Regions from separate parts of the Pseudoclavibacter sp. CFCC 14310 genome, predicted to be linked through region 3. Evidence: riboswitches for the same ligand, from Rfam matches in the RefSeq annotation. Region 3 holds a riboswitch; each other region holds the start of a gene.
The links. Region 3 has a riboswitch for thiamine pyrophosphate ahead of F8O06_RS04425 (ABC transporter ATP-binding protein). Riboswitches for the same ligand answer to the same signal wherever they lie in the genome.
Positions count from the first base shown of each region.

Region 1 (2,191 bases), on a different contig from region 3:
CACTCATCGGGCCCGACCTGCCAGCATTCACAAAGTCTGGCGGGCTCACACTCATCGGGGCTGGCCGGCCAGCGCTCACCGGCTGGTACTCACCAGCCCCCATGCACCAGAGCCCACCAGCCTGCAGGTCACCGCAGCTCGTACGACTGATCGAAGAAGTCGAGCTCAAGCTGCACCGTGCGTCCGAAGAACTCCCGAGCCTCGCAGGCATGAGCCGGGCCGACACGATCGAGTTCGCTGCGCAGAAACTCGACCAGCTGTCTGAACGGCGGGTTGTCGTGCAGCGTGATCCACTCTGCGTGCACGAAGCTTGCGGGTGCCTGCTCGGGTGCGCGCATCGCCCAGCTCAGGTACGACCATTCCGACACCAGCAGCACCGAGAGAATGATGGTGTAGTTCCGGGTGTCGGCGGCATCGCGAAAGACCCGTTTGAATCCGGCAGTGGCAGCCGTGTCCGGAATCTTCGCGCGGTCGGCCTCGCTCACCCCGAACTTCGCGAAGCAGCGCAGAAAGTACGTGCTCTCGTCGCCCGCCACGTCGCCGGCGAATGCTGCGAGCCGCAGTCGAGCATCCAACCTGTCGGCGCTCGCCACAGCCGCCCCGATCAGAGCCAGAAAGCCGTCGAGAAAGCGGTGATCCTGAATCAGATACCGGCACATCACCGAGTCGTCGATCGAACCGTCGAACAGCTCCGAGACGAAGCGGTGCCCGACGACCGCCTGCCAGTTGGCTGCATTGTCGTCGCGCAGCGAGTCGGTGAAGCGTTCGCCGGCGGATGCTCCGCTCGCGCGGGCAGCAGACGTCTCGTTGTGATCGGGCGTGGTGATTGCGTGCATAAGGGACTCCCATTCTTCCTTCGCCGGCATGACCCGGACAGGTTCGACGGTCGCAGGCGTCGGCAGCCCGATCTCAGCCCCGTGACCGGGGCACCCGTGTGGTACTGACGAGCGTAGCAGCAGGCGCAGGGCGCCTCGATTACGCTGGCAGAACACCCCGAGAGAAAGACCGCACATGACAGACACAGACCACACCGACGGGTTCAGCGCGAGCGAGCGTGCGGCGATGCGTCAGCGCGCCGAAGAGCTGCGCTCGATCAGCGGCGTCAAAGGCGCGGCGAAGCGGGCGCGCGAATACGAGGCGTGCGTCGCGGCGATCGAAGCACTCGACGGGCTCGACGCGGTGATCGCGCAGCGTCTGCACGTGATCGTGGCCGACGAGGCTCCGCATCTCGAAGCCAAGACCTGGTACGGGTTCCCGTCGTACGCCAGTGACGGCAAAGTCATCGTGTTCCTGCAGCCGTCGTCCAAGTTCGACACTCGGTATGCGACGCTCGGCTTCAGCGAAGACGCGCAGCTCGACGACGGTGCGATCTGGCCGACCTCGTTCGCCCTTGCGGCCTGGAACGACGCGGTGGATGCTCAGGTGCGTGCGCTGGTGCGTCGCGCTGCGGGAGCATCTGAGTAGACTGTCCGCGTGAACTACCGAGAGATGTATGCACAGCGCGAGGAGGTCGTCGGCGAAGCACTCGCCGACGACGATTAGCGCGGATGCTCCCACCGTGCCTGACATCCGGCCAGGCGCGGCGGTCGAGCGACCCTGATCACTCACTCACCATTTCTCCCGGCGAAGCGGCGTCTCTGCGATGCCGCGCGCCGTGAAAGGCATACTCATGCAGACTCTCACCGAATCCTTCATCCGCTCTTCGTTCGTCAACGCCTCACGGCGAGAGACGAAAGAGCTCACATTTCGCGACGACTTCGCCGCACTCACGGAAGAAGACTGGCAGCAGCTCGACTACCTGGGCTGGCGCGACCCGAAGTATGCGCGACGCGCCTATGTCGTGCTGCCGCGCCTCGACGGCGACCCGGTCGGCGTGCTGCTGACGCGTGCCGCGGCCGCCCCTCGCACACCGACCATGTGCCATTGGTGCCGTGACGTGCGGCTGCCGAACCCGGTCGTGCTCTGGAGCGCGAAGCGCGCCGGGGCCGCGGGGCGCCGTGGCGACACCGTCGGCACCTTGATCTGCGACGACTTTCAGTGCTCGCACAACGTGCGCAACGACCCGCCGGCGTTCTACAAGGGATACGACGTGCTCGCCGCGCGTCAGCAGCGTATCGACGACCTGCGCACACGGGTCGCAGGCTTCGCCGAGTCTCTGCTCGGCGCCGCCTGAGCTCAGCCCAGCGTGGTG
Region 1 is NZ_WBKC01000001.1:567,202-569,392, forward strand. Features, by position in the region: gene F8O06_RS02470 (TenA family protein) at 129-836, opposite strand; TPP riboswitch at 833-944, opposite strand; gene F8O06_RS02475 (hypothetical protein) at 1,012-1,464, shown strand; gene F8O06_RS02480 (FBP domain-containing protein) at 1,670-2,173, shown strand; gene F8O06_RS02485 (cation:proton antiporter) at 2,176-2,191, opposite strand, start outside.
Region 1: linked by a shared signal. The riboswitch ahead of F8O06_RS02470 (TenA family protein) and the one ahead of F8O06_RS04425 (ABC transporter ATP-binding protein) in region 3 are both predicted to bind thiamine pyrophosphate.

Region 2 (2,191 bases), on a different contig from region 3:
GCTCCGGGCTCGAGAAGCCGATGCTCAAGACCGTGGCGTCGGCCATGAGCTCCGGCAAACGCTGGCATGCGGCGCAGAAGGCGGCCAGCATCGGCGGCCGCATCGTGGCTGGTCCTGACAAGAAGATCACCAAGCTGCCCGGGCTCTTGGGCGGCTGGACGGACGCCCGCGACTTTCCGGCGCCGGCGAAGCACTCGGCCCGCGAGTGGTTCAAGACCACGGATGCCAAACGTGAGCTGGCGGCCGAGCAGGCGCGTTCCAGCGCAGTGCAGGCCGATCTGACGCAGCGCCCGGGCAACCAGGACGCCCAGCGCGACGCCGATTGGGAGCGCAGGCCCATGCCCGCAGGCTTCGGGAGCCCCGCGGCGCCGTCTGAGCAGTCCGAAGAACGAAGCAGCACGCAGGGGAGCACAAAGTGAGCACCGCACGCGAAGACATCCTGGATCGCATCAAAGACGCGCTGCGGATCGCGCCGCCGGTGGTCGAGCCCGTGGTGCGCGACTATGACGCCGAGATCGAGCTGCCCGACGCCGAACGCATCGATCTGCTGATCGATCGGCTCGAAGACTACAAAGCCGAGGTGCGGCGCGCCACGCCGAGCACCATCGGGGCAGAGGTCGCCTCGGCCCTCGCCTCCGTGCAGGCGAGCCGCGTCGGCATCCCCCCGGCACTGGATCGCAGCTGGCTGGGTGACTACGCGGGCGAGGTGCAGGTCGACGACGCTTCGATCCCTGCCGCATCGCTCGACAGCCTCGATGCCATCGTCACCGGAGCGGCCGTGGCCTGCTCGATCAGCGGCACGATCTTTCTGGACGGCAGCGGCACCCAGGGTCGCCGCGCGCTGACGCTGGTGCCCGATGTGCACGTGTGCGTGGTGCAGGATGCAGAGATCGTCGTCGACATGCCGGCGGCGATTCGGCGGCTGGTGCCGGAAAGGCCGATCACGATGATCGCCGGGCCCTCTGCGACCTCGGACATCGAGCTGCAGCGCGTCGAAGGCGTGCACGGCCCGCGCACCCTGATCGTGGTGATCGTCTCGGCCGAATGACTCGCCCAGACTGAGCAGTAGCAGACCCCGGTCGGCCGTGTGCCGACCGGGGTCTGCTACGCTTTCGACGAAGACACGGGGTGCTCCGAGAGCTGGAGCTGAGATGAGACCCGCTGAACCTGATCTCGTTCACACGAGCGGAGGGATGTCACACGATGGAATCGACGCGCGTCGAATCCGACACCGCAGTCGTCGTCAGCGACGTGGTCTACACGCCTGAGGGCGCAGCGGCGCCGGTGCTCGAAGAACTGAGCCTGAGCATCCAGACCGGCGAGCACGTCGCCGTGATCGGTCGTTCCGGCTGCGGCAAGACCACCGCCCTGTCGGTGATCACCGGGCTGCTCACACCAGACGCAGGCACGGTCCGAGTGCTCGATCACTCCGATCCGGCCGAACGAGTGCGCAGCTGCGCACTCATGCCTCAGGGCGACTCCCTGCTGCCGTGGCTCTCTCTGGTCGACAATGTCGCGATGCCGCTGCGCAACCGCGGCGTCTCCAAGTCAGCCGCACGCGAGCAGGTGCGTCCACTGGTCGAGCAGTGGGGGCTCGGCTCGGTCGCGCACCGCCGCCCGCATGAGCTGAGCGGCGGCATGCGACAGCGTGCTGCTCTGCTGCGCGCCCTCGCCGCCGACAAACCCGTCCTGCTCGCCGACGAGCCCCTGGGAGCCCTCGATGCGATCACCCGTGCCGACGGTCAGACCTGGCTGCGCGAGCGGCTGCGCGATCGGCAGACCACGCTCGTGCTGGTCACCCACGACGTCGACGAAGCCCTGCTGCTGGCTGATCGGGTGCTGGTGCTGGCCGGACGGCCTGCGCGTGTGACCGCTGAGAGTCGCGGCTGGTTCGGCGATCCTCGCTCGCGCACCGAGCTGCTCGCAGACGTCGATCTGGCCGCTGCGCGCACCGGTCTGCTGACCGCGCTGTCCGCAGAGGGGGCGATGCGGCGATGAACACGCGCAACGCACAGAGCCGCCTGCACCGGGTGCTGCCGCCGGCCACTGCGGTCGTGATCGTGCTGGCCGTGTGGTGGGGAGCCACCACGTGGCTCGGAGTGCCGAAATACCTCGTTCCGGCCCCGCAGGACGTCATCGTGGCGCTCGGCCGCTACTGGGGCACGCTGTGGTCGGCCACTCTCGTGACCGG
Region 2 is NZ_WBKC01000003.1:130,015-132,205, reverse strand. Features, by position in the region: gene F8O06_RS08025 (LutB/LldF family L-lactate oxidation iron-sulfur protein) at 1-419, shown strand, start outside; gene F8O06_RS08020 (LutC/YkgG family protein) at 416-1,048, shown strand; TPP riboswitch at 1,115-1,211, shown strand; gene F8O06_RS08015 (ABC transporter ATP-binding protein) at 1,204-1,998, shown strand; gene F8O06_RS08010 (ABC transporter permease) at 1,995-2,191, shown strand, end outside.
Region 2: linked by a shared signal. The riboswitch ahead of F8O06_RS08015 (ABC transporter ATP-binding protein) and the one ahead of F8O06_RS04425 (ABC transporter ATP-binding protein) in region 3 are both predicted to bind thiamine pyrophosphate.

Region 3 (2,191 bases):
GGCGAGAACGCCGACCAGCAGGCCGAGCACAGTCTCACTGCCGGTCACGAGAGTGGCCGACCACAGCGTGCCCCAGTAGCGGCCGAGCGCCACGATGACGTCCTGCGGGGCCGGAACGAGGTATTTCGGCACTCCGAGCCACGTGGTGGCTCCCCACCACACGGCCAGCACGATCACGACCGCAGTGGCCGGCGGCAGCACCCGGTGCAGGCGGCTCTGTGCGTTGCGCGTGTTCATCGCCGCATCGCCCCCTCTGCGGACAGCGCGGTCAGCAGACCGGTGCGCGCAGCGGCCAGATCGACGTCTGCGAGCAGCTCGGTGCGCGAGCGAGGATCGCCGAACCAGCCGCGACTCTCAGCGGTCACACGCGCAGGCCGTCCGGCCAGCACCAGCACCCGATCAGCCAGCAGCAGGGCTTCGTCGACGTCGTGGGTGACCAGCACGAGCGTGGTCTGCCGATCGCGCAGCCGCTCGCGCAGCCAGGTCTGACCGTCGGCACGGGTGATCGCATCGAGGGCTCCCAGGGGCTCGTCGGCGAGCAGGACGGGTTTGTCGGCGGCGAGGGCGCGCAGCAGAGCAGCACGCTGTCGCATGCCGCCGCTCAGCTCATGCGGGCGGCGGTGCGCGACCGAGCCGAGCCCCCACTGCTCGACCAGTGGACGCACCTGCTCGCGTGCGGCTGACTTGGAGACGCCGCGGTTGCGCAGCGGCATCGCGACATTGTCGACCAGAGAGAGCCACGGCAGCAGGGAGTCGCCCTGAGGCATGAGTGCGCAGCTGCGCACTCGTTCGGCCGGATCGGAGTGATCGAGCACTCGGACCGTGCCTGCGTCTGGTGTGAGCAGCCCGGTGATCACCGACAGGGCGGTGGTCTTGCCGCAGCCGGAACGACCGATCACGGCGACGTGCTCGCCGGTCTGGATGCTCAGGCTCAGTTCTTCGAGCACCGGCGCCGCTGCGCCCTCAGGCGTGTAGACCACGTCGCTGACGACGACTGCGGTGTCGGATTCGACGCGCGTCGATTCCATCGTGTGACATCCCTCCGCTCGTGTGAACGAGATCAGGTTCAGCGGGTCTCATCTCAGCTCCAGCTCTCGGAGCACCCCGTGTCTTCGTCGAAAGCGTAGCAGACCCCGGTCGGCACACGGCCGACCGGGGTCTGCTACTGCTCAGTCTGGGCGAGTCATTCGGCCGAGACGATCACCACGATCAGGGTGCGCGGGCCGTGCACGCCTTCGACGCGCTGCAGCTCGATGTCCGAGGTCGCAGAGGGCCCGGCGATCATCGTGATCGGCCTTTCCGGCACCAGCCGCCGAATCGCCGCCGGCATGTCGACGACGATCTCTGCATCCTGCACCACGCACACGTGCACATCGGGCACCAGCGTCAGCGCGCGGCGACCCTGGGTGCCGCTGCCGTCCAGAAAGATCGTGCCGCTGATCGAGCAGGCCACGGCCGCTCCGGTGACGATGGCATCGAGGCTGTCGAGCGATGCGGCAGGGATCGAAGCGTCGTCGACCTGCACCTCGCCCGCGTAGTCACCCAGCCAGCTGCGATCCAGTGCCGGGGGGATGCCGACGCGGCTCGCCTGCACGGAGGCGAGGGCCGAGGCGACCTCTGCCCCGATGGTGCTCGGCGTGGCGCGCCGCACCTCGGCTTTGTAGTCTTCGAGCCGATCGATCAGCAGATCGATGCGTTCGGCGTCGGGCAGCTCGATCTCGGCGTCATAGTCGCGCACCACGGGCTCGACCACCGGCGGCGCGATCCGCAGCGCGTCTTTGATGCGATCCAGGATGTCTTCGCGTGCGGTGCTCACTTTGTGCTCCCCTGCGTGCTGCTTCGTTCTTCGGACTGCTCAGACGGCGCCGCGGGGCTCCCGAAGCCTGCGGGCATGGGCCTGCGCTCCCAATCGGCGTCGCGCTGGGCGTCCTGGTTGCCCGGGCGCTGCGTCAGATCGGCCTGCACTGCGCTGGAACGCGCCTGCTCGGCCGCCAGCTCACGTTTGGCATCCGTGGTCTTGAACCACTCGCGGGCCGAGTGCTTCGCCGGCGCCGGAAAGTCGCGGGCGTCCGTCCAGCCGCCCAAGAGCCCGGGCAGCTTGGTGATCTTCTTGTCAGGACCAGCCACGATGCGGCCGCCGATGCTGGCCGCCTTCTGCGCCGCATGCCAGCGTTTGCCGGAGCTCATGGCC
Region 3 is NZ_WBKC01000002.1:149,065-151,255, reverse strand. Features, by position in the region: gene F8O06_RS04430 (ABC transporter permease) at 1-237, opposite strand, end outside; gene F8O06_RS04425 (ABC transporter ATP-binding protein) at 234-1,028, opposite strand; TPP riboswitch at 1,021-1,117, opposite strand; gene F8O06_RS04420 (LutC/YkgG family protein) at 1,184-1,816, opposite strand; gene F8O06_RS04415 (LutB/LldF family L-lactate oxidation iron-sulfur protein) at 1,813-2,191, opposite strand, start outside.

Region 4 (2,191 bases), on a different contig from region 3:
ATCGGGCTGAGCAATCTGCTCGCAGCGGTGCAGCGCTTCAGCGAAGAGCGGCCTGAGAACCGTGTGCTGCTCGGTCTGCGCAGCTATGAACTCAACCCCGATGCAGATGACGCAGACGCCCGCAGCGCGGCGCAGCACCTCGCCGACATCAAGGGCATCACGGTGTCTCAGGCCCAAACCGAGCTCGACCGAGTGACCGTGGCCGCCGCCGACGCCGGGCTCGACTTCCACTTCGACGTGCTGCAGCAGTCGAACACCGGTCTCGCCCACGAGCTGCTGCACGCGGCCCGTCTCGACCACCGGGAACGCGAAGTCGCACTGGCACTGTTTCACGCCCACTTCAGCGAGGGTCGCCACATCGGTCGTCTCGAGACGCTCGAGGAGATCGCCGGTGAGCAGGGCCTCGATGTCGCATCGATCAGTCGCGAGCTGACCACGCATTCGCATACGGGCGAGGTGCAGGCCGACGAACGACGCGCCGCCGAGCTCGGCATCTCATCAGTGCCGTTCTTCCTGTTCAACGATCGCTTCGGCGCCTCCGGTGCGCAGCCGGTCGAGGCCCTGCTCGAGGTGCTGCACGAGGTGCAGACGCGGGTCGGCGCCGACGCTCGCTGAGACTGACCCTCCGGGGTCGCAGGCGTATACTCTGGGCGTGTGACACGGGGTGCCCCGAACGAGGGCTGAGAAGAGACCCGTCGAACCTGCTCTCGTCAGCACGAGCGAAGGGATCGTCCAAATGACCGTCAACCATGCCGCATCACGCCCGAAGAGCATCCGCGTGCCGCGCATCCTCAGCATCGCAGGCACCGACCCCACCGGCGGAGCCGGGGTGCAGGCCGATCTGAAATCGATCTCGGCGATGGGCGGCTACGCCATGGCGGTCGTCACCGCGCTCGTGGCGCAGAACACCCGGGGCGTGCGCTCGGTGCACCTGCCGCCGGTCTCTTTTCTGCGCGAGCAGCTGGAGGCGGTGTCTGACGACGTGGAGATCGACGGCGTGAAGATCGGCATGCTCGCCGACGCCGACACCGTCACGACGGTGAAGGCCTGGCTTGACGAGGTGCGGCCGCCGATCGTGGTGCTCGACCCGGTGATGGTGGCCACCAGCGGCGACCGCCTGCTCGCCGAAGAGGCCGAGGCGGCCGTGCGAGATCTCTGCCGCAGTGCCGATCTGATCACCCCCAACGTTCCAGAGCTCGCGGTGCTCGCCGACGCGTCTGAGGCACAGACGTGGGCGGATGCCGTGGCTCAGGCCCGACTCGTCAGCGCACGCTGCGATACCGTAGTGCTCGTCAAAGGCGGGCATTTGGTCGGCGATCGCGTGCACGACGCGCTTGTCGACGCCCGGTCTGACCCTGAGGGGTCGCCCGTGCCCGACGGGCTCTTCGAAGCCGACGCTCCGCGCGTCGACACCGACTGCACGCACGGAACCGGATGCACGCTCTCTTCGGCCATGGCGACTCGCCTCGCCGCAGGCGACGACTGGCCCACCGCGCTGATCACCGTCAAGGCCTGGCTCACCCGGGCGCTGCGCAGCGCCGACGCTCTGCACGTCGGGCAGGGTCACGGCCCGGTCGATCACTTCGTCGACCTGCGCTGAGGCTCGACGCCGAGCCAGTCGCAGCGATGGTTCAGTAGCGCGGCAGCGAGGGATCGACCGTCTGCACCCAGCCCATCGTGCCGCCCACCACCTGTCGCACGTTGGTGCGTCCGGAGTCACGCAGCATTTCGAGCGCCTGCGTCGAGCGCGCACCCGTCTTACAGACCAGAATGACCTCGCGTCCGGCCGGGACGTCGAAGGCCCGGGCACGGATCTCGTGCTGCAGCCGGGCCAACGGCAGCAGCCGCGCGCCCGGAATGTGCACGAGGTCGAACTCGTCCGGTTCTCGCACATCGATGAGATCGAAGTCGATCTCGCCGGCGGCTCGTCGCTGCAGCAGCGACTGCAGATCGAGAGCCGTCACACTGGTTCCCTGTGCCGTGCCCGGCGTGCCGCAGAGCTCGACGTAGTCGGCCTCGAGATCGTGCACCCTGGCCCGGTCGGGGTCGGCCGTCAGTCGCAGCTCGCGCCATCGGCCCGCTGCCGCGTCCAGCACCTGCACACGGTTGACCAGAGGCTCGCCGATGCCGGTGATGAGCTTGATCGCCTCACCGGCCATCACCGTTCCGATCATGCCCGGCAGCACACCGA
Region 4 is NZ_WBKC01000003.1:144,092-146,282, forward strand. Features, by position in the region: gene F8O06_RS08080 (DsbA family protein) at 1-615, shown strand, start outside; TPP riboswitch at 651-746, shown strand; gene thiD (bifunctional hydroxymethylpyrimidine kinase/phosphomethylpyrimidine kinase) at 737-1,600, shown strand; gene moeB (molybdopterin-synthase adenylyltransferase MoeB) at 1,632-2,191, opposite strand, start outside.
Region 4: linked by a shared signal. The riboswitch ahead of thiD (bifunctional hydroxymethylpyrimidine kinase/phosphomethylpyrimidine kinase) and the one ahead of F8O06_RS04425 (ABC transporter ATP-binding protein) in region 3 are both predicted to bind thiamine pyrophosphate.